DNA from 4 places in the Virgibacillus kimchii genome. Region 1 is predicted to be linked to each of the others. Evidence: riboswitches for the same ligand, from Rfam matches in the RefSeq annotation. Region 1 holds a riboswitch; each other region holds the start of a gene.

Evidence for each region. Region 1 has a riboswitch for S-adenosylmethionine ahead of metK (methionine adenosyltransferase). Riboswitches for the same ligand answer to the same signal wherever they lie in the genome.
Region 2: linked by a shared signal. The riboswitch ahead of ACZ42C_RS16810 (OsmC family protein) and the one ahead of metK (methionine adenosyltransferase) in region 1 are both predicted to bind S-adenosylmethionine.
Region 3: linked by a shared signal. The riboswitch ahead of metA (homoserine O-acetyltransferase MetA) and the one ahead of metK (methionine adenosyltransferase) in region 1 are both predicted to bind S-adenosylmethionine.
Region 4: linked by a shared signal. The riboswitch ahead of ACZ42C_RS09425 (MetQ/NlpA family ABC transporter substrate-binding protein) and the one ahead of metK (methionine adenosyltransferase) in region 1 are both predicted to bind S-adenosylmethionine.

The regions. Positions count from the first base shown of each region.
Region 1 covers NZ_AP043951.1:1,476,071-1,484,332, reverse strand. Annotated here, with positions in the region: gene ACZ42C_RS07600 (ABC transporter substrate-binding protein) at 1-288, opposite strand, end outside; gene ACZ42C_RS07595 (IS110 family transposase) at 1,542-2,126, shown strand; gene ACZ42C_RS07590 (transposase) at 2,123-2,752, shown strand; gene pckA (phosphoenolpyruvate carboxykinase (ATP)) at 3,347-4,921, opposite strand; SAM riboswitch class I at 5,241-5,347, shown strand; gene metK (methionine adenosyltransferase) at 5,567-6,766, shown strand; gene ACZ42C_RS07575 (DUF1572 family protein) at 6,809-7,345, opposite strand; gene ACZ42C_RS07570 (gamma carbonic anhydrase) at 7,369-7,884, opposite strand; gene ACZ42C_RS07565 (tetraprenyl-beta-curcumene synthase family protein) at 7,969-8,262, shown strand, end outside.
Region 2 covers NZ_AP043951.1:3,476,608-3,484,869, reverse strand. Annotated here, with positions in the region: gene ACZ42C_RS16825 (tunicamycin resistance protein) at 1-189, opposite strand, end outside; gene ACZ42C_RS16820 (Vga family ABC-F type ribosomal protection protein) at 712-2,286, shown strand; gene ACZ42C_RS16815 (sodium:solute symporter family protein) at 2,385-4,004, opposite strand; gene ACZ42C_RS16810 (OsmC family protein) at 4,037-4,504, opposite strand; SAM riboswitch class I at 4,636-4,749, opposite strand; gene ACZ42C_RS16805 (MarR family winged helix-turn-helix transcriptional regulator) at 5,019-5,456, shown strand; gene ACZ42C_RS16800 (ring-cleaving dioxygenase) at 5,450-6,391, shown strand; gene ACZ42C_RS16795 (flavin reductase family protein) at 6,402-7,007, shown strand; gene ACZ42C_RS16790 (alpha/beta hydrolase) at 7,033-7,635, shown strand; gene ACZ42C_RS16785 (calcium/sodium antiporter) at 7,679-8,262, opposite strand, start outside.
Region 3 covers NZ_AP043951.1:2,710,484-2,718,745, forward strand. Annotated here, with positions in the region: gene ACZ42C_RS13030 (aminoglycoside 6-adenylyltransferase) at 65-946, shown strand; gene metA (homoserine O-acetyltransferase MetA) at 1,047-1,955, opposite strand; SAM riboswitch class I at 2,030-2,132, opposite strand; gene ACZ42C_RS13040 (hypothetical protein) at 2,439-2,894, shown strand; gene ACZ42C_RS13045 (hypothetical protein) at 3,000-3,308, shown strand; gene ACZ42C_RS13050 (CoxG family protein) at 3,568-4,026, shown strand; gene ACZ42C_RS13055 (hypothetical protein) at 4,033-4,200, opposite strand; gene ACZ42C_RS13060 (phosphoribosylaminoimidazolesuccinocarboxamide synthase) at 4,425-5,105, opposite strand; gene ACZ42C_RS13065 (hypothetical protein) at 5,234-5,869, shown strand; gene ACZ42C_RS13070 (lysoplasmalogenase) at 5,954-6,607, shown strand; gene ACZ42C_RS13075 (transglutaminase domain-containing protein) at 6,852-8,262, opposite strand, start outside.
Region 4 covers NZ_AP043951.1:1,886,644-1,894,905, forward strand. Annotated here, with positions in the region: gene ACZ42C_RS09420 (glycerate kinase) at 1-881, shown strand, start outside; SAM riboswitch class I at 1,819-1,929, shown strand; gene ACZ42C_RS09425 (MetQ/NlpA family ABC transporter substrate-binding protein) at 2,025-2,846, shown strand; gene ACZ42C_RS09430 (methionine ABC transporter ATP-binding protein) at 3,114-4,130, shown strand; gene ACZ42C_RS09435 (methionine ABC transporter permease) at 4,132-4,794, shown strand; gene ACZ42C_RS09440 (enoyl-CoA hydratase/isomerase family protein) at 4,810-5,586, shown strand; gene ACZ42C_RS09445 (alpha-hydroxy-acid oxidizing protein) at 5,608-6,750, shown strand; gene ACZ42C_RS09450 (CaiB/BaiF CoA transferase family protein) at 6,811-7,959, shown strand.

The DNA.
Region 1 (8,262 bases):
GGAGTCCTGCGCATACACATAGATCGACGTTTCCGAGCCGACCAGGGCAATATCCACGCCATCGGATAACAGCGTTGTCATGGTGGTGTCACCGCCCCAAGTTGTCTGCAATTCCACATCCAACCCTTCCTCTTCAAAGAAACCTTCTTCCAAGGCGACATATTGCGGTGCATAAAATACAGATCGCGTTACTTCCGCCAGATCAATCGATGTTGTTTCACTCCCGGACTGACAAGCAGAAAGAAATAGGACAATACCGAGAAAGAAGATAACAATATAGTTTCTCATACTTTCGTTCCTTTCTGTATTAGGTGTTATTGATTACATCCCAGTTTATGCACGTGATATAAATGTGTGAATGCCTAGGGACAGGGGGAGGGTTTGAACGAATGTGCTGGAAATCCGGCGTGATTTTTGGGTGCTGTTCATTACTTTGAAAGGTGAAATATAAGGGGTGGCTTGATGTTGGCAAATCATGAAGAACGTTGATGAAGGACCAAATAGTTTCATTACCTTAATGGGGTTTCAGAGTGTGGTGTGGCTAAATAAGTCCATCATCGTTTGGGTGAAGAACAAAACTGATCCGAATGAACGCGGCTAGTCCTTCATCGTGTGTATGAAGGACAAAATCCAGTTGAATGAGCCTTGAAAAGATCTTCATCGTGTGAATGAAGGACAAAATGCAGTTGGATGAGCCCAGAAAAGATCTTCATCGTGTGAATGAAGGACAAAATGCAGTTGGATGAGCCCAGAAAAGATCTTCATCGTGAGCATGAAGAACAAATTCCAGTTGGATGAGTCCTGAAAAGATCTTCATCGTGTGTATGAAGGACAAAACCGAGTTGGATGAGCCTTGAAAAGATCTTCATCGTGAGCATGAAGGACAAAATGCAGTTGGATGAGCCCAGAAAAGATCTTCATCGTGTGTATGAAGGACAAAATGCAGTTGGATGAGCCCAGAAAAGATCTTCATCGTGTGTATGAAGGACAAAATCCAGTTGAATGAGCCTTGAAAAGATCTTCATCCCGTGAATGAAGGACAAAATGCAGTTGAATAGTCACACAAAAAGTCCATCATCCATGGCATCTGGGGCATGCCGCCTACCCCATGAAGGACAATACGCAAGAATATAGTTGAAGTAAGAATCTCCTCTCTCATGAAGAACTTTACTCTATGAAAAATTTATAAAAATCTCCGCTGGAGTAAATAATTTAACAAGCTTGTGTGTGTACAAAAGTTAAAATCACACTGAATCCCTGTTTCAATAGAATTTATAAATTAAAACATACTAAGATTAGTGGGTAAGATCATCGACGGGTGACTTTACCCACTATTTTCTTTTTTAAGATATAGTGAGAAGTGAAAGAAAGCCCGGATGAAGCCTCGAGGATCATGAATCCGAATATAAAACCGGGCTTCTTCACTTTCATTTTTGAATCAGGTTTAAGTATGTTGGGGCCGATGAGCTCGTGTAAAGGAAATTGGAATCGAAATGAATAGGTGAAGAACTTTCATACAAACAGAAGAAAGAGGTAGTAAAATGGGAACAGTAATGGCTTTAGATGTTTCGATGGGGAAAAGCTATAAAGTTGTTTACAACGATCAAAATTGTCTTTCTGAAGGAGAAATAATACATAATCAAGCTGGTTTTGAGGAGCTAATAAACGAGATCCGTAATCTGCCTGAAGATTTAATACTTGTTTTTAAATCTGCTGGCATTTACTCCAAGCCTGTAGAAACATTTTGCCAAAAAAATCAGTTGCGTTATTGCTTATTAAACCCACTTGCGGCAAAAAAACAATTAGAACAAGGTACGTTACGAAGTTGGAAGACAGACAAGAATGATGCCCATAAATTGGCACAAGTTCATCAACAGAATGATCGACCAGTAAAAATACACCAACCGGATATCTATCATGAAATACGTGATTTATCTCGCTTTTACCAAGAAATAGAAGAGAATATAAAGCGCACACGGATGTACCTGCATAATGCATTACAATTAAGCTTCCCAGAGCTTGAGCGATTCTTTTCAAGGAGAGTTACACCATACGCCTTGACGCTCATTGCTTTATTTCCGCATCCCGAATTCGTGTTAGAAACGAGTAAAACGAAAACCTTTTGATAAAAAGTACCACCAAAAAGATATCCGAGAATCGCGCAAAACAAAAAGCAGTTGAAATTATAGAATACGCAAAAGAGTCTTATCCAGCTGTATCTTCAAACAGCATACAAACCCAAAAAGTTCAATATTACGCAAGTCAACTTCTTCAACTATTGGAGGAAAAAGAGAATATCTCAAAACAAATGATGGAGAAAGCCAAACAACTTCCAGAGTTTGAACTACTCATAAGTTTTCCAGGTATAGGTGAAATTAGTGCAGCACTTTTCATTGGCGAAGTTGGAGACATTTCAAGATTCTTAAATCATAAGAAAGTCAACGCCTTTATCGGGATTGATATTCGAAGATATCAATCAGGAAAGTATGCGGGCCAAGATCATATTAACAAGCGTGGGAATCCGAAAGGAAGGAAAGTCTTATATTTCATTGTTCGAAACATGATTCGCCAACAAAAAGCTGCACCAAATTACATTGTTGATTACTATTATAAATTTAAAAAACAACCTCATCCTAAAAAGGACAAGGTTGCAGTAATAGCTTGCATGAACAAACTACTAAAGTGTATTTATTCCATGGTCAGGAACAATACAAAGTACGATTACTTGCACACGGTCTCTAAGGACCAATAATTCACTTAGATTATAACATATATATTCCCTCAAAAAAGTTGAATGCTTGAGGTTTATTTACTATGTTTAAATATTTCGTATCAAACAGCATTTAAATATATGATAAAAAGACTTGACTAATCGTAGGAATGAGGCTGGGACATAACTATAACGTCTAGAAGAAATTCCGAACAAATCATGGTGATAGAGTATCACCGGCCGCTCCGGGAATACACTTCGCTTTCACCACGGGCACAAGTGCGACATCTAATCAAACTCCCGTTGGTCGTTTTCTTAGTGTCTTCTTTGCCGCAGGCGGCTGATGAGCCTCCTTGCCCCGACAAGGGGTATGCCGACGTTGCCCGCAAAGGGTGTTTTTAGTCGGCCTTCATTAATGTTGCCCTGCGGGGTCTCATCGATGCCTTTTATCCTGCTGGACAAGTAAAGCTTCGGCAGCATTACATCTTCGTGAGAAAATGCATAGCATTTTCAAGGAGTCTCCGTATATTCCCGGAGCTGGGCAAGTCGTTTGTTTGGTTTTTTCCAATAAAATTAGTTATGTCCCAGCCTCTGGTTCCGTAAGTTAAAAGGGGTGTGTAAAATATCTCTTTCCCTTTATCCTTTATAGATAGGTCCAGCTTCTCTGATTTCCTGGCTAGCCTGGTCAAACTTTTTAAAGTTCTCATGGAATTTCATGGCTAGGGAAGTGGCTGCTTCATAGTATGCTTCTTCATCATCCCATGCATTTCTTGGTACGAGTACTTCATCCGGAACGCCGGGGACATGTATTGGAATTTCCAGGCCAAATACATCATCTGTTGTTGTTTCGGCCGTATTCAGTTCACCCTCAAGTGCTGAATGTACCATGGCACGGGTATAGGACAATTTCATTCTGCGGCCAATCCCATAAGAGCCTCCAGTCCAGCCAGTGTTAACTAAAAACACGTTAGAGTTGTAGGAATCAATTTTTTCCCCAAGCATCTTCGCATAAGTGGAAGGAGCAAGCGGCAGGAACGGTGCCCCAAAACAAGCTGAAAACGTTGCTTCCGGTTCTGTTACTCCACGTTCTGTTCCAGCGAGCTTACTTGTATATCCGCTGAGGAAATGATACATTGCCTGTTCTTTCGTCAACTTACTGATCGGCGGCAATGTGCCTGAAGCATCCGCTGTTAAAAAGATAATTGTATTTGGGTGCCCAGCAATACTTGGACTGACAATGTTATCCATGTTTTCCAATGGATATGCAGCCCTGGTATTTTCCGTTAAGGATGTATCGTCATAATCCGGCAGTCTGCTGTCATCATCCAGGACGACATTCTCGAGCACAGACCCAAAACGGATTGCATCGAAAATCTGTGGTTCCTTTTCCTGAGACAGGTTAATACATTTTGCATAACATCCGCCTTCAATGTTGAAGACGCCGTTCGGACTCCATCCATGTTCGTCATCTCCGATAAGCCGGCGGTATGGATCAGCGGACAGGGTAGTTTTTCCTGTGCCGGATAAGCCGAAGAATAAGGCAACATCTCCTTCATGCCCCACATTGGCAGAGCAGTGCATGGACATAACGTCGTTCTGTGGCAGGAGGTAGTTCATGACGGAGAAGATGGATTTTTTAATCTCCCCGGCGTATTCTGTCCCGCCGATTAGTACGACACGTTTTTTAAAGGAAATAATAATAAATGTCTCCGAGTTGGTTCCATCCACTTCCGGGTCTGCCTGGAAATCCGGTGCAGAAATAACCGTAAATTCAGATTGATGGTTTTTCAGTTCTTCTTCTGTAGGTACAATAAACAGCTGGCGGGCAAATAAATTATGCCAGGCAAATTCATTAATTACCTGGATCGGGAGCCGGTATTTCGCATCCGCACCTGCAAAGCCATTGAACTCGTAAAGGGTGTCTTTTTCGCTCAAGTAGTCGATTACTTTATGATACAGCTTATCAAAAGAAGCCTCATCGATAGGTTGGTTGACAGGTCCCCAATCGATCTTTTTATCCGTTTCGTTATCCCGTACAATAAATTTATCCTTGGGGGAACGGCCGGTATATTTTCCGGTTGTTGAACGAACCGCTCCGGTTGCTGTCAGTAACCCTTCATCCCGTTCTAAGATTTCTTCTACTAAACCAGGGACAGACAAATTACGTTTTAAATTTTTATGAGCATGTAAATTTTCTATCATCGTTTTCATTTGAGATACCTGCCTTCTTGATAAAATATGTAAATACCAATGCTGGTTTTCATGAATCTGTTTATTAGTATAACACATTTAAATAAATAATCCATACTAATTATCATATTAATTTATAAAAAATAAGTGTCAAATTTGTTGCAGGAATTAATTTGTGAAAAACGATCCCTTTCCTATATAACAGTATAACATTATTCGCCGTCATATAGCATTAATTTTTAAGATTGAACGATTAATCAAGTTTCCATAAATACAGTTCCATTGGTGTTTTTATTGACAATCCCCCGTGTTTTCGTTAATCTGTCTTTGAGCGGATACTCTCTTATTCAGAGTTGGTGGAGGGACAGCCCCGATGAAGCCCAGCAACCGTCACATTTGTGAAATGGTGCTAACCTGGTGCAAGGAATTTTCCTTGAACAATAAGAGCGAAAGGCCACACCCTTTCCTCATACATGCAGGAAAGGCTTTTTTGTTTAGGGTAAAACCTTGATTTGGGCAGTTGACTGGTGGTATGGAATAAATAGTGGATCCGGATTATTGAATAGTGTAATTTCCTACCTCTGACTTACTTCTACATATGCACCCCAAATCAACTTAAGCATATAGTAATGGAGTTCCGTAACAAATGATAAGGGAGAGAGCCTTATGGCTGCTAATCGTCGTTTATTCACATCAGAATCAGTAACAGAAGGCCATCCGGATAAAATTGCCGATCAGATCTCGGATGCTATTCTGGATGAAATTTTAAAAAAGGATCCGTACGCACGGGTAGCTTGTGAAACAACTGTAACAACTGGTCTTGTATTGGTGTCCGGTGAAATATCAACGAGTACTTACGTAGATATTCCTGCAATCGTACGCCAGACCATTAAGGATATAGGATATACACGGGCGAAATTCGGGTTTGATGCGGAAACCTGTGCTGTTTTAACCGCAATTGATGAACAATCCGTGGATATTGCCGGTGGGGTGGATACAGCCCTGGAGGCCCGGAAAGGAAAAATGAGCGAAGAGGACATTGATTCCATTGGAGCCGGGGATCAGGGGATGATGTTTGGCTTTGCATGTGATGAGACAGAAGAATTGATGCCACTTCCGATTTCCCTGGCACACAAAATGTCCAAACGACTTTCCGATGTACGTAAAGATAAGACGCTTGGCTATTTACGTCCGGACGGGAAGACCCAGGTAACTGTGGAGTATGATGAACATGACCAGCCTGCACGTGTGGATACTATCGTCATTTCTACTCAGCATCATCAGGATATAACGACGGAACAAATAGAAAAAGATATTAAAGAACACGTCATTCGTCCAGTGGTGCCGGAACAATTGCTCGATGAATCCACCAAATATTTTATTAATCCAACAGGGCGATTTGTGATTGGTGGACCACAGGGAGACGCGGGGCTGACAGGCCGAAAAATAATTGTGGATACTTATGGTGGCTATGCAAGGCATGGCGGTGGGGCATTCAGTGGAAAGGATTCCACCAAAGTGGACCGATCTGCAGCATATGCTGCCCGCTATGTAGCTAAAAATATTGTTGCTGCAGGTCTTGCAAAAACTTGTGAAGTGCAGCTTGCATATGCGATTGGAGTAGCGGAGCCGGTATCAATTGCAATCAACACTTTCGGCACCGGTTTGGTGAGTGAAGAAGAATTGGTGCGGGCAGTCAGAAAACTGTTTGACCTGCGCCCGGCCGGAATTATCCGCATGCTGGATCTGCAGAAGCCGATCTTCAGAAACACGTCTGCATACGGACACTTTGGCAGAACGGATTTGAGTTTTCCATGGGAGAAAACAGATAAAGTGGAAGAATTAAAAGCACTAACCGAGAAGTAAAAAAACTGCCTGGAACCGGAGTTTCCGGAACCAGGCATTATTTTATCCGTTATGCTTGTTAAGCATTTCCTGTGAATATTCCTCCGACTTTCCAACAGGTATACTGAGACTTGTCCAGTTTTCATTTTTAATCTCTTTACCAATATAAACAATCTGGCCGACATGATACGAATAATGGGAGAGCTGTCTTTCTATTGCTTCAATGACAGCGTGCTTTTCCCCGCGGATTGTAACGGTTTCCAAAAGGTTTTCTTCCTTTAACGAATCAATGGCATCAAACAGAACGTTCCAGCCTTTATTCCAAGCGTCCATAATATCTGTCTTTGATAAAAATGTATCGATAAATTCCTCATCTCGCAGGCGATTATGTTTTTCACCGTCACTCTTTAAAAAGTCCGTCCACCTGGAAATCATATTCCCGCTCATATGCTTTACAATAATTGCTATATTGTTCGAAGTATCATTGGCAGACCAGTGCAATTCTTCATTTGTTAATTGCTCCATAGTTTTATCTCCCAGTTGTTTTACACTGGCAAACCTGCTATGAATGGCATTTATATATACTTTACCTATCGTCATAAAAAAATCCTTTCTTGCTCAAACTACAAATCGGTATGATCACGGTAATAATTACATTTTTCCACATAGGATTTAATGACGCGGTCCATCTCCGCATAATCCTTTTCCGTCAGTTCACGGACCACTTTAGCCGGTCTTCCCATGGCCATCGTATGGGGAGGGATCTTTTTTCCGGGTGGTACGAGACTTCCTGCACCTACAAAGGCACTTTCACCAACTTCTGCACCATCCAATATAATTGATCCCATCCCAATAAGAGAATTTTTCCGTATGATGGACGAATGCAGAGTAACCTGGTGGCCAATTGCCACATCATCTTCCAAAATCAGTGGATTATCCGGACTCTGATGGAGCATGGAAAGGTCCTGTACACTAACCCTTTTTCCAATGATGGTAGGAGCAATGTCCCCGCGAATAACTGTGTTGAACCAGATGTTGGATAATTCGTCAATTTTTACGTCTCCTATAATAGTTGCGTTATGTGCTACAAAAACGGACTCATGAATTTCCGGCTCGTAGCCTTTGTATGAATGAATCATTTGCATCCCCCTGTGACATGATGGTATATAGAATATAGTATAGCAAAAAATAGAAAAGAACGGTTGCAGAACGGAGGAAATAAATTGACTGCCCCTGTCCCAGGAAATGCAGCCACACTCATGGCTGCTGTTTATCGAAAAATTTTACCAGCAGTAAGGAAAGAGCTCGCCTACTGGAAAACTCGCGCTGAAGCTATTCCAAATGAAGAGCTGCGAACACAGGCGCTTGCCAGTATGGCTTCCAAACGGTTTCACTGCCAGGGGGGTTCCGTCTATGCACTTCTTGCCGGGCAACAGTGGAGGGAAGCCATCCGTTTCATTGTTGCTTATCAGACAATCAGTGATTACCTGGATAATCTATGTGACCGCAGCACCTCT
Region 2 (8,262 bases), 2.0 Mb from region 1:
CAATCGTTGTTCAATCGTTTGTTTGAAAGCCGATAGTGTAAAATGTTTTACGACTATACCCTGTTCTCGCAGCTTTCCAATGATTTCATTAAAATATCTCACATTTGTAAGTGTCATCGGTACAATAACGAGGCCATTATATTCCTCGGAAATATTTTTCAGCAATTTATAATTAGCTTCTCTCCACAAAGAATAATCCTGAAATCATCTTTTGATATCTCTTTTAGTACATTTTTCATGAGTACATATCCGAACCTTTCCGGATCATAGACGATTGAATTTTTAACTCTTTTATGTAACTCGTAGGCGACAGTTGATTTCCCTGCCCCAAAGGTGCCATTAATCCACAAAATCATATCATCACTCCGTCAAGTGTGCTACATAAAATGATACCACATCCTGAGCGCTCTCTGGACAGCAAAAAACTTTTCCTTTATACTGACAGTAACTCAAAACGGAAGGGTGAACCAAAGAGGACATGAAATACTAATCCTATTTTTCGAAAACATTCAAGTGAAATTCATGCCAAACAGCAGATCACATCTGCTTTATTTGTCATGTTTTCCACTGAATTTTTCAGAATAGGATTGTATCTCTGTGCCTCTGTACAAAGGGCGTAGTCTCTTTATACTGCACGTAATGCCTCCTATTCTGAAACGAACAGGAGGCATTTTTTTGTCTCCGGAACAAAACCGAAACGGAGATGATACTATGATTTTACTTGAAGCCAATCTTATAAAAGTCTATATAAAGGACCGTCTTCTTTTCGATGTAGAACATTTACAAATCCAAAGCAAAGACAGAATTGGATTGGTTGGAAAGAATGGCAGCGGGAAAACAACATTATTGGAAGTTCTGGCCGGCAGTAAACAGGTTGAGGAAGGCAACGTCTCCTACCACGGAACTATCGAGCTCATTCCCCAGCTAAAAAACACCCGGACAACTAAAAGTGGTGGGGAGGTAACCCAGGAATATATCAACCGTTCGATTGCCAAAAAGACAGATATTCTTCTAGCAGACGAACCGACAACAAACCTGGATATGGAACATATCGAAAAAGTTGAAAATCAATTTTCCAAATGGCAAGGTGCCATTGTGATTGTATCCCACGACAGGGAATTTCTCGATTCCCAGTGCAATTTAATCTGGGAGCTGGAAGACGGAAAGCTTACAGTATACAAAGGAAATTATTCAACATATGTTTTACAAAAAAACCTGGAAATAAGAAAACAGGAAAATGCTTATGAACAGTATGTGAAAAAGAAAAAACAACTGGAAAAAGCCCTGATTGAAAAGGAACAAAAAGCACAGCGGGCAACGAAAAAGCCTAAAAACGTAAGTACTTCAGAGGCAAAAATAACCGGAGCCAAGCCGTACTTTGCCAATAAACAAAAGAAACTGCGCAAGTCGGCAAAAGCCATTGAAACCCGGTTGGAAAAGATGGAAGGAGTAGAAAAAGTGAAAGATACACCACCTATTAAGATGAACCTTCCCAATGAAGAAACATTCAAAGGGAAAATCATCCTTCACGTGGAAAATGTAAGCGGAAAGATAAAGGAACGACTTCTCTGGAACGAAACCACCTTTCATGTAAGAGGCGGAGACAAGATTGCTATACTTGGAAAAAATGGAACAGGCAAAACGACACTTCTGAAAAAGATTATCAATGAAGCTGACGGCGTCACCAGCTCCCCTGTCATGAAAATTGGCTATTTCAGCCAAAATCTGGATGTACTTGATGTGAATAAATCCATTCTAAAAAACGTCAGTGAGACGTCCATACAAGATGAAACCTTTATTCGAACCGTGCTTGCCAGACTTCACTTTTACCGTGATGATGTCTATAAAAAAGTGGATGTATTAAGCGGTGGAGAGCGAGTAAAAGTAGCCTTTGCCAAATTGTTTGTAAGTGATATCAATACACTTCTTTTGGATGAACCGACAAATTTTCTTGATATAGAAGCAGTCGAAGCGTTGGAAACACTATTAAAAGATTACGAAGGAACGGCGCTAATCGTCTCTCATGATCGAAAATTTCTTGAAAACATTGCTTTACGTATTCTTACGATCGAAAATAAAGAGATTTCCTTATTCGAAGGCTCCTATCTGGAATACAAGAATTACGTACCTCATAAGGCAGATCCAAACGAAGACGAACTACAAGTAATTGAAACGAAAATTTCCGAAGTATTAAGTAAGCTCAGCATCGATCCTTCTGAACAACTCGATGAAACGTTTCAACATTTGATAGCACGAAAAAAAGAACTGGAAAATCGTAAAAATTAATGGTCGTAACGGAATCAGGCACATATTAAGCCAGCAGTTATGGAAATTGCTGGCTTAATATGCATTAAAATAATACGCTTGTATTCTTCTAAAATTAATTATTCATTTACTGCTTTTGCAACAGGTGGAACCTGCATATTCTTCGGTTTAATATAAATAATCCCTGTAATAAATAAAGAGAGAACAGCTGCAAAACCAAACAGCCCCAGCAAACCAACTTCATGCAGGACTTCAAAGAATACAACTGGCACTGCCACCAGCATCACACTGGCCAGGGCAGATGTCATTCCCTTCATAGATTTCGTATCAAATTGTAACATCCATTTTCCATAAGAAGTCACTAAAGTCACGATAAGAATCGTGGCAATATTGGTGGACATACCAATCCAAACCGGATGTATATCCAGGAAAAAGGAGGTTGGATGCCACCCGCCTAAATGGTACCAGATTAATCCTGACGCAAAACCGGTGAGCAGCGAGCTAACTACCGCACTCCTGGTTACCACCGGCCAAAATATCGCTGCAACAACAGGAGCAAAGGTAGCAGAATTTCTGACTGTCCATGCCAGCACATTCCACCAGGCGGATTGCTCTGTCCGGAGCAATCCAAATACGATCATCAACCCGGTTAAAAGAAGCAGCGACCATTTTGTATACTTGATCAATTGCTGGTTGCTTGCGCTTGGAAATACTGCACTACCAACATCTTTACCAAGACTTGTCGCCCCGGAAAATTGACACGGCCCGCCCCAGCCGAGTGCACAGGCCCAAACACCTAAGAAAAACAGACCAACCAGCGGTGCAGGCAATACTTCCATCAAATACTGCGGCAACGCGATTAATCCTAAATTTCCATCCGGAACAACAATAGCTGCAGCTAAACCGAATAATACACCGCAGATAATAAAAGGTATTCCCATGAAAACAGCACCGATCATTCCTTTTTTACCCTCTTCAGGTGTTTTACAGGATAAGGCCATCTGGAAAGCTGCCTGAGCCAAAATGACATTCACCAAAAATGTTCCAAACCAAGCGACAATCACTTGAAGGCCGGCACCGCCAAGCTGAAACATTTCCGGCCGATCGATCGCTAATTGCTGTAAACCTGCAATGCCGGGGTTGATAAAAAAGGCGATCATACCAACTATAAACATGAGCAAAAACATGATCGTATTCATGGATTGCGTAAAGGCAACCGACCACATCCCCCCTGCCTGCAGATAAATGAACAATAGTATGGCAGTAAAAGCAACTGAATAACTTAGTGAAATATCCGTAAACACATTCAATGCGGAAGCAAATGCAATTGCAGTGGCAACAGACCACATTGGAAATGCAAATGCTGTAATTGCACCGGATATCGCTTTAGCGCGCCTGCCGAATTTATCCCCGATCAGCCCGGAAACTGTTACCATCATTTTATTACGAAAAGGCTTAATCATAAGAAAAGCAATGATCAGTACCTGTACAGTTTCTGCTACACCATACCAGATGGCAGAAACCCCTGTCAGATAAGATAGTTCAACAATCGATATGTAGGTTGACCCGGAAAACAGTCCGGTAATACAAAAGGCCACCGTCCACCATCTGAAATTCCGTCCCCCAATAAAGAAGTTCTCCCCATTAGATGCCTTCCTTTTCGCCACATTACCGGCAATAATCAGTAAGAATGTATAAATAAGCGCAAAAGAAATCATCCAAACGCCATATGAAGTCATTATTTTCCCCCTCCAATAATACCTGCAGTTATTTAAACCTTTTTCCAATCAAGTTTAATCTCAATACCTGTATCCCGGAACAGATTGTAGGCAGGACACCTTTGTTTAACCAGACTCTTTAGTTTTGCAATGGATTCGGTACTTTCTTCTGTTTCAAAGAAAACCACATTCTTCACTTGATGGTAGTGCGGGCTCACGTCTGCAGTGCCTGCTATTCCACGTCGGTCAAGTATTCCCTCCGTTTCAGCAGAAATGTTATCGAAAGAAAAACCGATCTCTTCAGCTATCATTTCAATGACTATTAATATACATCCATTAAATGATCCCAATATATACTCCATTGGAGTTGGAGCTTTGTTTGTCCCGCCTAATTTTTCCGGTTCATCTACCGTAAAACTAAAATCTCTTATATTATTTTCATTGGCAAATTTTCCAATTCTGTTAGAAGACGCTCGAATGGTCCTGTGATTTTGGTTTTGTCTGCTTTCTGTCTGTTTCATCACTTTCCTCCTTTTTTCCTTTCATAGATTTGTTCATTTAGTTAGCACTTGATTTTATCCGCACGCAAAAACCCCCTTTTATCCAAAAGATAAAAGGGGGTTGGAAATTCGGCTTATAGAAAAACGTGCCCTTCTTATCTTTCAGACGATTGTCTGCTGGAATTAGCACCGTTTCACATGGTTTTACCTGTGAATGGTTGCTGCGGGCTCATCGGACCAGATTCCTCCACCGCTCTTGATAAGAATCTATTAAATTTGTTTACCATATTACATGGGAACCTTTTTAATGTCAACTATGTTTATAACGAAAGTATGAATAAAATGATGGCTTTGCCAAATACTCTAAACCTCTAATTCAGTTGAAAATACAATGACAGTGATAGGCTTCTGTATATTAGGAAAAATTTTTAAACATAAAGAATCGAAGTCATTGACAACTTTACTATAGTAGTTTATCATTGTATTTAATTCAAAATACATTAATTAAGATTAAATATATTTGAGGTGAATATAATTGGAAAAAGAAAATTTATCACTAAAAATATTTGTCGTCCTCATGAAATCCACAAAAACTCTTGAGGAAATCATTAAAAAAGATATTAGCAGCCACGGAATGAAAAGCTCGGATTTTATGGTACTGGAAGCATTGTACCATAAAGGCAGCCAGACTGTACGGGAAATATCAAATGCCGTTCTCATTAACACCGGATCCATTACCTATGTCATTGACAAGCTTGAAAAGAAAGGCTATGTCAAACGCAGACACTGTAAGGATGACCGCCGTGTCGTCTACATCGACATTACAGAGGATGGCACAAAGCTGATGGATGAAATTTTCCCCAAGCACCAACAGGTAATTGAGGAGTTGTTTGCAGACGTTTCCGAAGAAGATAAACAAACGGTGATTGATGTGCTCAAAAAAGTTGGAAAAAGAGGAGATAAATCATCATGAAGAAAACAGCAGGGATCCACCATATTACCGCAATTGTCGGTCACCCACAGGAAAACGTGGATTTTTATGCAGGTGTATTGGGCCTGAGAATGGTAAAAAAAACAGTCAACTTTGATGACCCGGGCACCTATCACTTCTATTTTGGGAATGAAGGCGGGAAACCCGGTACCATTATTACCTTTTTCCCTTGGGCAGATGCTCAGAAAGGAAAAATTGGGGATGGCCAGGTCGGCGTTACCTCCTATGCGGTTCCAGCCGGGTCACTCTCCTTCTGGAAAAAGAGACTGGAAAAATTCGATATTGACTATAATGCACAGGAGCGCTTTGGAGAAACTTATGTCACTTTCACTGACCCGCACGGGCTGAAACTGGAGCTCGTGGAACGGGAACAAGGAGAACAAAACACTTGGACAATTGGTGAAGTCACCCCTGATGTAGCAATCAAAGGTTTTGCAGGCGCCATTTTATATTCCTCCCAACCGGCTAAAACAGCAGCGCTGCTGGAAGATGTGATGGGGCTTGAAAAAGTTGGTGAGGAAGATGAATTCGTTCGTTTTCAAGCCTACGGAGATATCGGAAATATCATTGATGTAAAAATAACTGCAAACGGGCGCGGACAAATGGGTGTTGGCATGGTTCACCATATTGCCTGGCGTGCAGAAGATGATGAAGATCAATTGGGTTGGAAAAAACTTGTACAGCAAAATGGCTATATGGTAACACCGGTAAAAGACAGAAATTATTTTAATGCTATTTATTTCAGAGAGCATGGAGAAATTTTATTTGAAATTGCCACAGATCCTCCCGGGTTTGCTCACGATGAATCTTCCGAAACGATGGGGACTCAACTAAAGCTGCCGGAGCAATACGAACAATACCGCGGTCGCCTTGAAAAAACACTGATCCCTGTAGAAGTTAAGAACCTTGATGAATAGGAAGGATTTTATGATCACGATTGACCCCAAAGTAAAAACAGCAAGAGAGAATTATAAACTGTTAACCGGTACCATTATTCCAAGACCGATTGCATTTGTTACAAGCAGTAATCATAATGGTGTCATTAACGGAGCACCATTCAGCTTTTTTAACGTAGTTTCATCCGACCCTCCAATGATTTCACTGGCGATTCAGCAAAGAGACGGATCTCCTAAAGATACGGCGAGGAACATTATGGGGGAGAAAGAATTCGTTGTGCATAGTGTTGATGAAGAACGCGTAGATAAAATAAATATAACAGCTGCCTCCCTGCCCGCAGATCAAAGTGAGATTGATAAAGCAGGACTCACCCTGGTGGACAGTGATGCCGTATCCATACCGGGAATCAAGGAAGCAAAAGTCCGTATGGAATGTACGCTGGAGCACGTTATTCCTTTGGGAAAGGAACAGAAAACTGATTTAATTATAGGAAGAATCCAGAAGTACCATTTAGCTGAAGAAATTTATCTCAAAGACGACAAAATTGACTTCAATGCTTTAAATACTGTAAGCCGATTAGCAGGCCCTAATTATACTAAACTGGGAGGATTATTTTCCATCGAACGTCCAAAATAACGAAAGATCGAAAGGAGAAAAAGGAATGAAACATATTTTTCAAAAAGGAAATGATCAGTCAAAACCAACATTACTTTTATTACACGGAACTGGTGGTACGGAACAAGATCTGCTGCCTCTCGCGGAAAGAATTGACCCTGATGCCAATGTATTAAGTGTCAGAGGGAATGTATCAGAGAACGGAATGCCTCGCTTTTTCCGCAGATTAGCTGAAGGCGTATTTGACGAAGAGGATCTTATTTTTCGAACAGAAGAATTAAATAATTTCCTGGATGATGCCGCTGAAGAACATGGTTTTGACAGAAATAACATTGTCGCCGTCGGTTATTCCAATGGTGCCAACATTGCTGCAAGCCTGATGTTCCATTATAAGGATGCATTACGCGCAGCATCCCTTCATCATCCCATGGTACCGAGACGCGGCATTGAATTACCGGACTTAACCGGAAAAGATGTACTGATTGCCGCCGGAAAAAATGACCCTATTTGCCCTGCACAAGAGTCGGAAGAACTTCATTCATTGCTGGAAGGTGCCGGAGCAAAAACTGAAATTCATTGGGAAAATGGCGGACACCAATTAACATTGGGCGAAGTAGAGGCCGCCGGAACATGGTATAAAAACCTTTAATACGTAAACCGTCCCTAAAATAATAGCGGGACGGTTTTTTATATTAATTCCGTAAAATAATGTACACCATATAGACAACATAGCTCACTACTAAAATAGCCCCTTCTCTTTTGCCAATTCTATAGTTGGTTCGGGAAAAGACAAGTAAGAGAACAGTTAAAAACATCATAATATAGATATCAGTAAAAATGATACGGTTAACGGGAAGCGGTGTAATTACCGACGAGGCCCCCAGTACAAGTAAAATATTGAATATCGTACTCCCTACGATATTCCCAAGCGCAATTTCGCTTTCTTTTTTCAACGCAGCGGTAATGGATGTGACAAGCTCGGGCAAGGATGTGCCTATTGCAATGATCGTAAGACCGACCAGCGTCTCACTCATTCCAAGCGCATAAGCAATTTCCACGCCGTTGGTCACGACCATATCTCCTCCCAGGATAATCGCTGCTAGCCCCAATATTGTAAACAATATACTTCTGCCCCATTTAATATCATAGGTCAGGTCGTTATTGCTGTTATTCCTTCGGCTGTTCATTGCCGTATCAATTACATAATACGTAAATATACTTAAAAACAGCAATAGAATAATCCCATCAGCTCGTGAGATATAATTTTCACTCAGCC
Region 3 (8,262 bases), 1.2 Mb from region 1:
CGTATGGTAGAATAAGAACTAACTGAAAAATCAGCCAGCAACAGGTGAACCGGGAGGAGTTTTCATGAGAACAGAAAAAGAAATGATGGACCTGATCATCGATACCGCAAAAGCTGATCACCGGATCAGGGCAGCATACATGAACGGATCAAGAACAAACCCGCACGTCCCAAAAGATATTTTTCAGGACTATGATATAGTGTATGTCGTAACGGAAACCGCATCCTTTATCAGAGATGAGAATTGGGTGAACACATTCGGAGATTTGCTAATGATGCAGGAGCCGGATAGAAATGATAAAGCCACTGGTAAACCAGTGAACATCGATCGTTCTTACGGTTACTTAATGCTATTCACTGATGGAAACCGAATTGATCTTCACATAGAAACAAAAGAAGTCACGAGGGAAAACTATGTAAATGATAAACTGACCATCCCCCTGCTTGATAAGGATCATATCCTACCGCAAATTCCCGCTCCCACGGATATCGATTATCACATTAAAAAGCCTGTATACGCAGCATTTCATAGCTGCTGCAACGATTTCTGGTGGTGCCTGCAAAACGTGGCCAAAGGATTGTGGCGGGATGAATTGCCATATGCAAAGCAAATGTTTGAATATGAAATCAGGTCAAGACTTGATGAAATGGTATCCTGGTGGATTGGAAATGAGCATGATTTTGATGTTTCATCAGGGAAAATGGGCAAGTATTTTAAACGGTATCTGCCCGAATCACATTGGAAAATGTATGTAAAAACCTACGCCAGCCACAATTACGAGTACTTTTGGAAATCTATTTTTATTACATGTGAGTTATTTAGAACCCTGGCAAAGGATCTCGCTGTTCAGTGGGGCTTTACCTATCCTGAAGAAGATGACAGTAACATGACGAAGTACCTTCAACAAGTCAGGCAATTACCACCTGATGCGGTGACAATCTTTTAACCAGACATTCCATCTATTTGTGCTTCCCGCATTATATAATATAAAAGACCGCTTATGAATCAGATTCATAGGCGGCCTTTTCATTTGGATCTGTTGCGGGTCAGTCCCATTCATAAGGCGTTTCCTGGTATACATAGTAATTCAGCCAATTGGAAAACAACAGATGTGTATGGGATCGCCACGTATTCAGCGGGCGTTTTTTTACATCATCATTGGGAAAATAGTGCTGTGGTACGGCAATGTCCACTCCTTTGGCTGTATCCCGCTGATATTCTTCTGCAAGCGTCTCAGCATCATATTCCAAATGGCCAGTCAACATAATATGTTTTTCATCCTTGGACATAATCATAAATACCCCTGCTTCCTCGGATGCCGACAGCACCGTAAGCTCAGGGTGGTTTTCCACTTCCTCCATCGACACCGAAGTATAGCGGGAATGCGGGGCCCGGTACGCTTCATCAAAGCCCCGGACGAGTTTTACCGTCGGATCGGTAACCTGATGATCAAAAACGCCAAAACATTTTTCCGGGAGGGCATACTTATCAATTCCATAATGATAATATAAAGCAGCCTGTGCTCCCCAGCAAATATGCATCACGGAAGTTACATTTTCTTTCGTCCATTCCATAATTTCCGTAAGCTCTTCCCAATAGTCCACTTCTTCAAATGTTAAATGCTCTATCGGTGCTCCGGTGATAATCATTCCGTCAAATCGCCGGTCTTTTATTTGGTCAAACGTCGAATAAAAAGTATCCAGATGTGACTTACTGGCGTTTTTTGATTCATGTGTAGCCATCCGAAGAAACGTCACATTTACCTGCAATGGCGTATTCCCCAGTACGCGCAGCAGCTGAAGTTCTGTTCTTTCTTTTTCCGGCATCAAATTCAGCAGGAGAATATTCAGTGCACGAATATCCTGGGTTCGTGCGCGTTCCTCATCCATGACAAATATTTTTTCCTGTTTCAGTTTTTCTGTTGCCGGCAATGCTTTCGGTATATTAATTGGCAATGTTGCTCTCTCCTTTATCATTGGTCATAAAAACAAAAAACCCCTTTTTGCTTTGATTGCCAAAAGGGAAGCCCGTTTTATCATTCAAAGCAAATGCTTTGTTGGTATTAGCACCTTACTGGACGTAGGTTGCTGTGACATCATTGAGCCAAGTCTCTCAGTCACTCTTAATAACTATTCAATTAGTAACAGTATATATGAAATCTCGCGAAATGGGAAGGGTAAATAAATTGTAATTATTTCTGAATAAAGATATAATTAAATCATCTTCATCATCTCTCTTCTTAAAATTACTTCCAGAAAAACTTCGATTTTTTTCTTTTCTTTTAAAAAACTCGCATTCGTTCGCCTTTTAGTGAATGTGTCAGCGTATCCATGAAAGTTTCAGCTAGCTCGAATCCACTTCTTAGATAAATACTTTCTTCACTTGCAACAATGCATCAGGATTATCGTGTTAAAATTAAATAATCAAGGAGTGATATTATGGCATCCATCATACAAGCAATCGCCTGTCCCCATTGCAACTGCTCTGCGACGGAGGATTTTTACTATAAAATGGGCGAGAAATTCATATGGTGTTTTCGATGTGGCTATTACTATGAAAAGATCCAGGATTATTACGACTCTGATAAAAATAAAATATATTATAAGGAAAATGAATACCAAGGGTATGGCATTTTTCGATTAGAAAAAGAAGATGAAGAATCACAGCAAATTATATTTCATGAGCCATTGAATGAAAAGGAAATCCATAGCTTTACACTGCAGATGCAGGAAGAAGGCGTGCTTCTGGAAAACAGCTATTTTGTTTTATTCGAAAACGGCGAATTTCAGTTTCTCGCCGGCAATCCGCCGGAAGATTTTTATTTGTCATTTGAAGATTATAAACAAAAACAGGAAGAAAACGGTAAAAATATTGTAACCATACTTCCTCTCTAAACGAGGAGAGAGATGATGAAGAAAGCAACTTGAATTTATCTTTTCAATCTGCGGTCAATCAATTATAATAATAGAAAAGGCGGTGAGCTCATGGAGGAACCAACGATGTTAAAACAAATTCTTGGTGCGTTAAAAGATCATTCAGAAAAGATGGATAAACAGTTCGAGCATTTGAATAACAGAATTGATGGTCTGGAATTAAGGATAGATAACCTGGAGTCAAGAATGGACAAACTGGAATCCAGAATGGATAATATGGAATTAAGAATGGAAACAGGCTTTGACCAACTTGGAAAAAAATTTGACGGCATGCGCGTGGAATTAACAGAAACCCGGGAAACGACAGACTTCGTATTAAGTAAAACCGCCCAACACGAGAAGAAACTCCATCAGTTTGAAAACCAGCACTATTAAGCCCCAGTATAATCAGGAACAGACCAAAACAATGCGGATATTTAGGCCTGTTCTTTTTTTATCATATACAGGAGAAACCTGAAGACATGTTGATGTTGAAGCTTTCTCTATATACCATGAAAAGATCGGAAAGCCACTTCCATAGGAATGGAGTCATAATTGGACATTGAAAAAATATAATAAGAAGCAGACAAGTTTCAGCTGGTGAAAAGACAGGGAATGAATAAAAATATACATGATGAAAAGGAGGAAAATCGTTATGCCAAGCGGAACATATCATGAAGAACTCCAATTACCTATTATGAGAGTATGGGATTTCGTTAGCGATATGAATAATTGGGCTCCTTTGGTTCCCGGTTATATTGACCATGAAATTATCAATGATAGAGAGTCCTATTGGGAATTTATGGGGGATATCGGAATTTTAAAACGGAAAATTAAGTTGCAGGTTACCATTACCAAATGGGAAAAACCCTCCAAAGTCACCTTTAATTTAGAAGGCAAAAATGAAAAATTTACAGGAAGCGGCTATTTTGAGGGGATTGCTTTGGACGAAGATAAAACACAAATGACCGGAAACCTGGATATTACAGCAACCGGCATGAAATCTCCAGTTATTAACCCTGTTCTGACGACATTTGTTCCAAAAACAGCTGAAGATCTAACCCAGGCGGTTGCCGAAAAAATCAGGGAAACAGAAAAAGAAAACATGGGATAACATACGCTATCCCATGTTTTTTTTACGCTCCCTGTCTAAACCCAAATAACCTCTTTTGAAACCCATGTTTTTTCCTTTTTTTGATTTCATATAAAGCTTATGCTCTTCCGCTCTTCTTCTCATGTTTCTCATATTGTCTTCAGCTATACTTCTGTAAATATCTTGATTCATCATATATCTAACCTTCCTTGTTTTAGTTTCTATGTATAGTTTACCCTGATTACTGTTTTTTCACTTCGGCACGAAGGTTGATTTTTCATACAAAAAATCCCCTGCTTTATCAGTAGGGGATTTTCCGTCTGAAGGCGGAGAAGGCGAAACAAGGATTTCATTCTTTCTGAAACAAAAAAGGGTAAAGAGATAATCCCCTTTGCCCTGTTTTTGTCAATTACCTTTCTTTATGGAGTGATTAATTTCTGTAATTCCAATGGCTCTATGTATTTCCCGTCCTTATAAGCCCTCATGTTGCCGCCGGAAATCTCGTCAATTAGCAATATTTGATCATTTGCATCCCTGCCGAATTCCAATTTTATGTCATACAACTCCACATCGTTTTCAGCAAGCGTTTCTTTCACAACGTCAGAGATTTTGACCGTAAGCTTTTTTAACGTGTCGTATTCCTCTCCTGTTAAAATATCCAGCATTTGCAATGCATCCTTATTGATCGGTGGATCTCCCCGCTCATCATCCTTTAACGTAACCTCTACAAAGGCATCCAGGGTTTGTCCTTCCTTCGCATATTTCCCGTAACGACGCAGAAAACTTCCAACTGCACGGTACCGACAAATAACTTCAAGCCCTTCCCCGAAAACTTCCGCCGGCTTTACCGTCATTGTGCGCTCCTCTATATCTGCATCGATATAATGGGTGGGAATACCATTTTCTTTCAGCTTCTCAAAAAAGAACTTGGTCATTTTCAGTCCGGCTTTGCCTGCCCCATCCAGGGTGAGGCCAACTGTATTTGCACCCGGATCAAATACCCCGTCCTCTCCGGTGACATCATCCTTGAATTTTAATAAATAATTCCCATTGTCCAACTTGTATACATCTTTTGTTTTTCCGGCATATAGTTGTTTCATGGCCGACTTCCTCACTTTTCATCTGATTTCATGACTGCCCAATACGTTATTCGTCATATATTTTATGTTATCATATAACTAATACTTGACATAGTCTTAATGTAAGAAAAGTATGCTGGGAGGATTACATGATGGATGTGTGGTATGTAAGCTATGGTTCCAACTTATGTGAGAGCCGTTTTTCCTGTTATATTGAAGGCGGCATGCCTGAAGGCTCTGAGAAAGCGGAAAGAGGCTGTATGAACCGGACGCCGCCCAAAAGGACAGAAAAGGCAGAACTCCCCTATTCGCTTTATTTCATGAAGGAAAAAAGCAAATGGGGGCAGGGTGGTGTGGCATTCATTGATCATAAAAAAGAAGATAGAAATACAACGATTGCGAGAAAATACTTGATTACGGAAGATCAATTCAGGGAAGTCGTGGAACAGGAGAATAATGTGGATAACCTGGAACTGCCTGTACCGGATATTATAAAAAAGGGGCACATGGACTTAACGCCCGGCTGGTATGGCAGAGTGCTTTACCTCGGTGAGTCAGAAGGAGCACCGATGTTTACATTTACCAACGCCAAACCCATGGGGGAATATAATTTTACGATCCCTCCATCAACATACTTATCCATGATTTCACGAGGACTGAAGGAAACCGGCATGGAAAAAGATGAAATGGTGGAATACTTTATGGAAAAACCGGGTGTGAAGGGAAAGTTCACATCTGAATCGCTGTATCAATATATTTTCCGGGAACAGCTATCCTTTACTTGAATTTCATTCGCTTTCGCCTAGACCCGGATGGCTTGTTTTTCATTGTAATATGCCGTGCAAAAATAATACCCAGGATGTGATCTCATGCCTACCAACCGCATGCCTATACTCATTCTTGTAATGAGTGCTTTATACTTATTTATCATCCCGGATGAGCCATTTGCATTTAGGCTGTTTTTCAAGCTTATTCCCATGGTGATGATCATTATGTATGCATTTCGCCAAAGTGGCGAAAAAAAATCTGCTGCACAATGGCTGATTATTACCGGGCTATTCTTTTCCATTATTGGGGATGGTACACTGCACTGGTTTATCGTCGGACTGACAGCATTTCTTATTGGACATTTATTTTATACAGCAGGGTTTCTTACCCGCTGGAAGTTTTCCTGGGTTCGTTTTGCGATGATCCTCCCGATTGCCGGATATGCCATTTTTATCGGCAGTGACATGGCTGTTGCGTTGGACACGGGAGGAAACGAAGAGTTACTGATCCCTGTCATGATTTACATTATCGTCATTTCCATTATGGCCTGGGCTGCTGTAATGACAGGAAATGTATGGGCTTCACTTGGCAGTATTCTGTTTGTCATTTCCGATTCGATACTGGCCTGGAATATGTTCGTTTCACCCATAGCAAATTCAGGTGAGCTGGTGATGATCACCTATTATGGCGCACAATTTTTGATTGCCCATAGCCTTGCTACGATACAAGAGAAAAGCAATAGAATCGTTTGGTAAATATAGAGGGGCTGGGACAATAGCATAATATTCAAAGGAAAAGCCGAACTTAAGCGCACATAACCCGCTCCGGCAATATACTACGCTTTCCGCGGGCGGCTGGTGAGCCTCCTCGTGCTGTCGCACTGCGGGGTCTCACCGATGCCTTTTCTCCCGCAGGAGTCTACGTATATTGCCGGAGCTAATGTGGTGCATTGTTCGGCTTTTTTTTATAGACTTTTTTATGTCTCAACCTCTTTATTAATTAATACATAATCCCTTCCCGTGTGTGGGTTTCTGCCAAAAATGCCGGGTCCGGGTCAAAATAATCTTCATTATAATGGAAGTGGAACTCCCCGTCCTGGACATAGCCTGCGCCCCAGGTTGGATCCATTTCCAGCCAATCCCCGTCCACCATCACTTCCACCCAGGCATGCCGTTCTCCTGCATAACCTTCAACATAATGTGCTTCCATGCCAATGGACCTGAATAAAGCCGTGGCCAGGAAGGCATAATCCTGGCAAATACCAACACCTGATTCCAGTGTCGACAGCGCACTGTCGTCTATATTAAAAATATCTGCCTCTGCTTTCTCCACATCATAGGCAACATGCTGGGCAACAAATTGATAGATTGCCCTGGCCTTTTCCCGATCACTTGTCAGACCGTCAGTGATCTCTTCCGCCTTTGCCATAATGCTCGGGTGATCCGATTCAATGCCGCGTGAAGGCAGGAGGCCCCGTTGATCAGGAATATCGGTTACTTCATGCTGGATTCTTGCGACAGCTTCAAAGTAAAACATCGATTGATTTTGTCTCTCATGGTCAGGCACATTGACGATGACCTCATAATCCCCCGGTCCAAATCGGAAGTAAGCCAGCCCGTCAAATTGGTAGTCTTCCACAGGGATCACATACCCCGCTTCCTCCTCTTCCGCATCCAACTTTATCACCGTTACTATAATATGAGTTATTGCCTCTGCCCCGGGCATCCCGGGATCAATTTCCCCTGCGATGCGGTATTCCTGGGTAGTCTGCAGTGCATCTTCACCCCAACCCGGAGCATGCAATGTTACGCCGCGGTCTATGTACTGATTAAATTTATCCATCTCCGCAAAAACTGTATCCCCCTGATGGTCTGCATAAAAGGAAGCTGCTTCATAATATAGACCTTCCAACTCGTCATAACTTTGAACCCTTACAAGGTGAAGACCTTCACCAAAATACAAGGGAACCTCCCCTTGGAACGCACCATCTTCAATTGGGAAAATAATTTGTCTGTCCTCATTCCCTTTTTCCACCTGGACCAACACCATATCTCCAGGGTGATCTTCCGGAACCGACCCTTCGATATAAACGGTCCCCTCGCCCTGCTCATTCCACCCCAATGCAGGGCTGTGCAGGCGCACGTCGTTAACTGCACCATATTCCGTATACTGTACTTCACGTGCAACTGTTTCATCTTCATTTGTCACTTGAAATACTGCCGTTTCATAGTACATGTCTTCCTCATTGGATTGATTGCTTGGGGCCCGGACACTGACTTCATACCCGCCGGCACCCTGATGTAAATTCAGCTCCCGGGAAAAAGCTGCCTCTTCTATTGTTATATAGTAATTGAATTCTTTTTCGGGCAATGCTTCTGATGGTTCCTCCGCCGTAATCACTACCCAAAGA
Region 4 (8,262 bases), 410 kb from region 1:
CGGTTATCGAATGTGCAGCCATTGCTGGGCTGACACAGGTTCCGGCGCCTCAGCGAAACCCGGATCACACCACCTCTTTTGGACTCGGAGAAGCTATCCTGGATGCGATGGACCAAGGCTGCACGGAACTCATTATCGGACTTGGCGGAAGCGCTGTGAATGACGGCGGGCTGGGGATGCTGCAGGCATTGGGAATGAAAGCAACTGACAGCAATGGGGAAAATGTCGGTTTTTTTGGGAAAGACCTACAACGAGTGAAGGCAGTTGATTTTTCCGGGATGGATCCGCGAATTCAGCATATCTCCATTAAAGTGGCGGCTGATGTTGACAATCCACTTTGCGGAAAGCACGGAGCCACCTATGTGTACGGACCGCAAAAAGGAGCAACTCCCCGGCAGCTGGAAGCGTATGATCAAGCCATGGCACATTTTGGGCAACTGGTAGAGAAGGAAACTGCGGGGAAATTTATGGATTCACCAGGCGCGGGCGCGGCCGGCGGACTTGGATTTGCATTGCTGGCCTTGGGTGGTGAGCTCATGTCAGGCGCCAAACTGGTTGCAGAGGCAAGTCAATTGGAGAAAACCATTGAGAAGGCAGACCTGGTCTTCACCGGAGAAGGGCAAAGTGATGAGCAGACACTATATGGAAAAGCCCCGGGATATGTTGCTTCATTGGCGAAAAAACATCGGGTGCCGACTGTTCTCCTTTCCGGCAGTCTGGGTGGGAATGCAGATGCTTTGCTGGAGAGTTTTTCCGGTTGTTTTTCCATTACGAATAGGCCGCTCACACTGGAGGAATGCATGGAAAACGCCGCGGAACTTTTAACGAAGCAGACAAAGCAGGTTATGGCTTTGGTGTGCGGGGTAAAAGAATATAAATGAGGGTGCGGTTGATGGGGATAGTTAATCTAGGGTGTATTTAAGATGATGGGACAGGGGATGCTTTAAGTCAATGAAGGATGGAGTTTTCCTCTCGTTTATTTACTGATACAGTCGATCTGGTAGTGAACGAGATGGTTGTTCTTTCATTCGTTCAATGATGCAGACGATATGAAGATCGGATTCCTCGAATTTTTTTGCAGTTTCGATCTTCATCGTCTGGGTGAACATCGGTTTATTCGATTTTTATATAGTTTTGATCTTCATCGCCTTTGTGAAGATCGGTTTACTCAACTTTTTTACATTTTTGATCTTCATCGCCTTTATGAAGATCGCTTTACTCAACTTCTATACATTTTTGATCTTCATCACGCTTGTGAAGATCGGTTTACTCAACTTCTATACATTTTCGATCTTCATCGTCTGGTTGAAGATCGTTTCCCCTCGACTTCTATACATTTTTGATCTTCATCGTCTGGTTGAACATCGGTTTATTCGATTTTTATACATTTTCGATCTTCATCGCCTAGGTGAAGATCGCTTTACTCGACTTCTATACATTTTCGATCTTCATCGCTTTTATGAAGATCACTTTACTCGACTTTCTTACATTTTTGACCTTCATCGCCTGGATGAAGATCGTTTCCCCTCGACTTTCTTATATTTTCGTTCTTCATCACCTTTATGAAGATCGCTTTACTCAACTTTTATCCACTTTCAATCTTCACCACCCGATCAAACAATGAACGAGACTCATACTGCCGCTCAGGCACAGAATAACGCGCCTCCCCTCTAACTGATCATTTCAATATCAAAAAGTTGTTGCCAGGCTGAGCACCTTTAGCAACACATTCTCCCCTGATTTTTTTAATTTAACGGTTGACGGAATTACCATTATGATATATTGTATACATTATGTTTGATAAACGAATAAGCAAATCTCTTATCGAGAGTAGCTGAGGGACTGGCCCGATGAAGCTCGGCAACCTTTATGCGTTCGGCATAAAAAGGTGCTAATTCCTGCAAAACGTCATGTTTTGGAAGATAAGAGAGGAAATTGTATGGATTACAAGCCTCTCTTTCTTTTAAAAAGAGAGGCTTTTTCTATTTATCAACTAGAAAATACAAAATTGGGAGGAATGGAAAATGAAGAAAGCAGTATTTATTTTTAGTCTCATTTTAATTATCGGGTTGCTTGGTGCTTGTGGAACAGGTTCTGCAGATGGGGGCGATGCAGTGGATGAAGATAAACTAGTGGTCGGGGTTACAGCCGGACCGCATGAACAGATCGTTGAGGTTGCAGCAGAAATAGCCGCGGAAGACGGACTGGAAATTGATTTGAAAGTATTTTCCGATTATGTTTTACCAAACACTTCACTTGATGAAGGAGATCTGGATGTAAACAGCTATCAGCACAAACCGTTTCTTGATGCATTTAATGATGACCATGGCACTAATCTGGTACCTGTCGGGGAAACTATTTTGAATCCAATGGGGGTTTATTCCGATACGTATGAGAGCGTTGAAGACTTGCCGGATGGCGCGCAGTTTGGATTGCCGAATGATCCGACGAATGGATCACGGGCACTTTTCATATTGGAGGAAGCAGGATTTATCAAGCTTGATGAAGATAAAGCAGAAACAGCGTCCATTCACGATGTAGTGGAAAATCCGAAAAACCTGGAATTCATCGAACTGGATGCCGCACAAATTCCAAATCAATTAAGTGAAGTGGACGCGGCGGCCATCAACACAAACTTTGCACTGGGAGCGGGTATGAGCCCGAGGGATGATTCTATTTTACTGGAATCCACCAATTCCCCATATGTGAATTACATCGTTGTTCGCGAGGGGAACGAAGATGATCCGACAGTGGAACGTTTTATCAATGCCTACCAATCTGAAGAAGTCAGAGATTTTATTGAAGAAGAATTTGAAGGTTCTATTATTCCGAGCTGGGATGAGTAAATGTTAATATGTGGCGAGCATGCGGGAATGTGCACTAACTTCTGTGCATGAGGCGGGGTTACGAATCTTGAAGGTGTTCCCGGACATCAGCATTTCACGACTCCACCCCGCGATTCAGCCCGCACATTGTGTGGAAAGGATGGGCATCTATTCTATAGTGACAGCTCGTTGTCCTGCCAACCGCATGCCCGCCACTGCCAGACGTTGAAGTAAATTTTGCAACTGGAGAACCGTCCCGGTGTTGCAGTGAAAGGATGTCATGTTGAGATGATAAGGTTAGAGGGTGTTTCTAAAGTTTTTTCTTCTAAAAGTGGTGGCGTGAAGGCGGTCGATGAGGTGAGCCTTCATGTTCCCAAGGGAGAGATCCATGGTGTAATTGGCTACAGTGGTGCCGGGAAAAGTACGTTGATCCGGCTTGTGAATGCACTGGAGAAGCCAACAGACGGGAAAGTGCATGTCGCCGGAAAAGAAGTGACTGCCCTGTCCGATGAGGAGCTTAGGGTTACCCGGCAAAAGGTCGGCATGATTTTTCAGCATTTTAACCTGCTGAAAACAGCCACGGTTTTTGATAATGTGGCTATTCCTCTAAAACTATTGGGCTACAGTAAACAGGAAGTGCAGGAAAAGGTCGATAAATATTTGCAGATTGTGGATCTGTCCGATAAAAAAGATGCCTATCCCGCCCAATTGTCAGGCGGACAGAAACAGCGGGTCGCCATCGCGAGGGCTTTGTCACAGGAACCGGAAGTTCTTTTAAGTGATGAAGCAACCAGCGCACTCGATCCGGAAACGACCAATTCCATTCTTGACTTGCTTCTGAAAATAAATCAGGAGCTCGGTATTACGATTCTCCTCATTACGCACGAAATGAATGTGATTCAAAAGATATGCGATTATGTGTACGTCCTGGAAGATGGGCGGATTATTGAAGATGGAACCGCGGTTGATTTATTTACACATCCTGTTGAACCGACGACAAAGCGGTTTTTAAATACGATATCCCAGCGAAAATTATCGTCCTCCCTCATTGAGCAGCTACAGCTGGAGGGGACAGTTTCCCGACTTACCTTTGTCGGGGAGAATGCGGGAGAACCGCTCCTGGCAGAGGTTAGTCAGCGGTTTAATGTTCAGCCGAATATATTAACGGCCAATATTATGGAACTGAAGAACGGCATCATTGGAAACCTGGTTATTCACCTTGTCGGGGAACAGGAGAAAACAAGAGAAGCAATTATCTTTTTAAAGGAAAAAGGCGTGCGAACGGAAGAAGTGGAGGCTAACTGACATGAATCAATTTATTGAAGATTGGTTCCCGATTATATGGGAAGCAACCATCCAAACATTTCAAATGGTAAGCATCGCTCTTTTGCTGGCAACGTTGATTGGTATCCCCCTGGGAATACTGGTCGTACTGACACGTCCGGGGCAGGCCCTGGAAAATAAATGGGTGTACCAGATCCTTAATCTCATTATTAATATTGTACGGTCGATTCCATTTATTATTTTACTCTTTTTCATTTTGCCTTTTACGAAATTTATTGTCGGTACTACGATTGGCGTGCAGGGTGCCATTGTTCCGCTTGTCCTCTATACGGCCCCATATATAGCGAGATTAATGGAAACATCACTGCTCGAAGTCGATGGCGGTGTGGTGGAAGCTTATAAAGCGATGGGGATTAAAAAGCGCCAGATTATTTGGAGTGTAATGCTCAGGGAAGCCCGCCCATCGATTATCCTTGGCCTTACGATCGCAACCGTCAGCCTGATCGGTGCGACAGCCATGGCCGGTCTGGTCGGCGCAGGCGGTCTCGGGGATCTTGCCTACCGTTATGGTCATTTACGATATGAAGCAGAAGTCATGTACGCCACGGTCATTATTTTAATTATTTTAGTCCAAGGGGTTCAGTCCATTGGAAACAGGCTTGCAGCAAGATTAAAGAAAGATTAACGGAGGAGTGAACATATGTCCCATGAACTGTATGTAGAAAAAGACGGCGCCATCGCTGCCATTATTATCAATCGCCCGGAGAAAAAGAATTCCTTTACCCTTTCCATGTTTCAGCAGCTGGAAAAACTGCTCGATGAATTGAAAGCAGATGACACTGTAAAACTTCTCATTGTAAAGGGAGTGGACCAATCCGCCTTCTCTGCCGGTGCGGATATTACGGAATTTCTTGAAGTGCGCTGGCACGCGGAAAAAGCGAAAGCATACAACGATTTTGCCCTTGGCGCGATAGAAAAATTATACCGTTTTCCACGGCCGACCATTGCCCTTATCCACTCTCTGGCTATCGGCGGCGGACTGGAACTTGCCAATGCCTGTGATTTCCGCTTTGCCGCATCCGGCAGCAAAGTCGGTATTACTTCCGCAAACATCGGGATTGTTTATAATTTGTCCAGCACCAAGCGGTTGTACAATCTGATCGGCCCGGCAAAAACAAAAGAACTTTTATATACAGCCAAACTGATTTCTGTCGAAGAAGGCAATGAAATCGGCTTGATTGATCAAGTACATCCTCCGGAAAAACTGGAGGAGAAAGGGTTGGAATTTGCAGCACAAATTCTTGAAAAGTCTCCTGTTGCCAACGCAGGAATCAAGCAGGTCATCCAGTCCATTATTGACGGTGAAAATGAGGAAACAAAAGAAATTGAAAAAGTAATTCTTGACTCTTACAGCTCGGAGGATTATGAGGAAGGCATCCAGGCCTTTTTGGAAAAAAGAAAACCGAAATTCGTTTAACCATTACGAGGAGTGATTCATTTGTCCACAACCAACAACAAGGATGCGTTGATCGGCAGCATGGCAACAACCTCTGCCGTTCCCTTTCGTTATGAAGACCTGGAAAAGGCAGCTGAAAAGAGCATAAATGAAGCAGCATTCGGCTATATTCAGTCAGGTGCAGGAGCGGAGGAAACCCTGCGCAAAAACACAGCTGCTTTTGAAAAATATTCCATCCTGCCTTCCTATTTGCAGGACGTCTCCCAACTCGATACGCGTGTAGACTTATTTGGTGAAACTTATCCCCATCCATTTTTACTTGCACCAGTCGGAATGATGAAGCTCGGACATCCGGAGGGGGATCTTGCGGTAGCCAGAGCTGCTGCAAACCATCAGGTACCTTTTATCCAAAGCACGGTATCCAGCTATTCCATCGAGGAAGTCGCTGCTGCTTCCGGGGAAAACCGGAACTGGTTCCAACTCTATTGGTCCAATCATAAAGACATATCCTACAGCATGGTGGAACGGGCGGAAAAAGCCGGATATAAAGCGATTGTTTTAACGATTGATACACCCATGTTCGGCTGGCGGGAAACCGATATGACAAATAAATTCTCTCCATTAAAGGAAGGCTACGGAAAAGCAAACTATGTCACGGATGACGCCTTCCGGGCTTCTGTCGCCGATGAAAAGGATGAGACGGTCATCCAGGAAATTTTACAAAATATACATCACCCGTCATTACATTGGCAGGACGTGACTGCGTTGAAAGAGAGAACTTCGCTGCCTATTTTGTTAAAAGGCATTCTTAACCCGCATGATGCCAAAAAAGCAATCGATGCGGGTATTGATGGCATTATTGTCTCCAATCATGGCGGACGCCAATTGGACGGAGTCTTATCCAGTCTGGATGCCCTGCCGGTAATTGCAAATGAAGTAAACGGCAGGCTTCCAATAATTCTGGACAGTGGCATACGCCGTGGAGCGGATGTGGTTAAGTCCCTGGCATTGGGTGCGGATGCTGTGCTGCTCGGCCGGCCGTATGTCTACGGTTTGGCGATAGCAGGCCAGGAAGGCGTCGATCAGGTACTTTCCAACTTCATTCAGGAAACACGGGTATCCCTCGCACTGGCGGGAGCAACAAGCATTCAAACAGCAAAACAGGTGCGTGTAGTAAGGGATTGATGATGGCAGATGACTGCCATCTTTTTTGCAATCGACAGCAACAGAAAGGAGCATACACAAATGAATCAGGCATTGGAAGGCATGAGAGTCATTGATCTATCCCAGGTTTTGGCGGGACCTTATTGCACGATGGTACTCGGAGACATGGGTGCAGATGTCATTAAAATAGAGAAGCACCCCAACGGAGATGACACCCGCACCATGGGACCCTATATCGATGAGGAAAGCTATATGTACATGATGGTAAACCGCAACAAACGCGGCATGCAGCTGAATCTAAAAGAAAAAGAACAACTGGATATTTTATATAAATTAGTGGAAACAGCAGATGTTTTCGTGGAAAACTACCGTCCGGGTGTAGTAAAAAAACTCGGCATTGATTATGACACATTAAAAGAGATTAACCCGAAACTCATTTATTGTTCCATCTCCGGCTATGGGCAGACAGGCCCGTACAGAAATAAAGGCGGGTTTGACATTATGGCTCAGGGACTATCCGGCATGATGGATATGACCGGGGAAAAGGACGGGAAACCGGTGAAAACCGGCATAGCCATTCATGACATTGCTGCTGCCCAGACAGCCATTCAATCGATTTTATCCGCCTATATTCATCGCCTGAAAAACGGAGAAGGACAGTTTATTGATGTATCCCTTGTGGAAGCCGGGCTCGCCTGGACGGTGTGGGAAGCTGCTGCCTATTTCGGTAAAGGAGAAGTTCCCTCCCGAAACGGAACAGCTCACCGGGTGTCTGCCCCCTATCAGGGATTTGCCACCAAAGACGGGTATATTTTAGTAGGAGCAGGCAATCAAAAACTTTGGGAGAAGTTTTGCCGGCATGTCGTGAAGAAACCGGAATGGATCGAGGACAACCGTTTTCTTACCAACATTCTGCGCGCAGAAAACAGAGAAGCACTGGAAGAGGAAATTGAACTTGAATTTCAACAGGAAACGAGCGACTATTGGCTGGCATTGCTGGAAGAACATCAGATTCCTTCCGGGCCTATTTTACCCTATGATGAAGCACTGGCCAATGAACATATCCAAAGCCGGGATATGGTGCTTGAATATCAACACCCCATCGGCGGCAATATGAAAACACTTGGCTTCCCCGCCAAATTCTCAGCCACCCCAGGCAAGCTGACAAAACCCGCTCCCCTGCTCGGCCAGCATAATCAAGAGATCCTGGAAGAACTGGGACTGCGCTAAATGCTCGTCCCACCGTAAAAATTTGGAACAAAGGGACAGGTGAGCTTTCCCACACTGGGGCTGGGCGCAGCTCACCTGTCCGCGTTTCTTTTCTATTGATATTAGCGGTTTTTGAGTTTATATGAGTGCTAATGAAAATATGACCGGGTAAACCACGCAGATTACTGTTTCCACCATCAAGGTCGCAATTTCGTTCGTCTTGGTAAAGAAGAGCAGTTGGGACAGCGGACGCCCCATCCCTTGTGAAAATCAACGAAATCCTGCATACTAAAACTATCAAATCTTAATGCGGAGTGTATGATG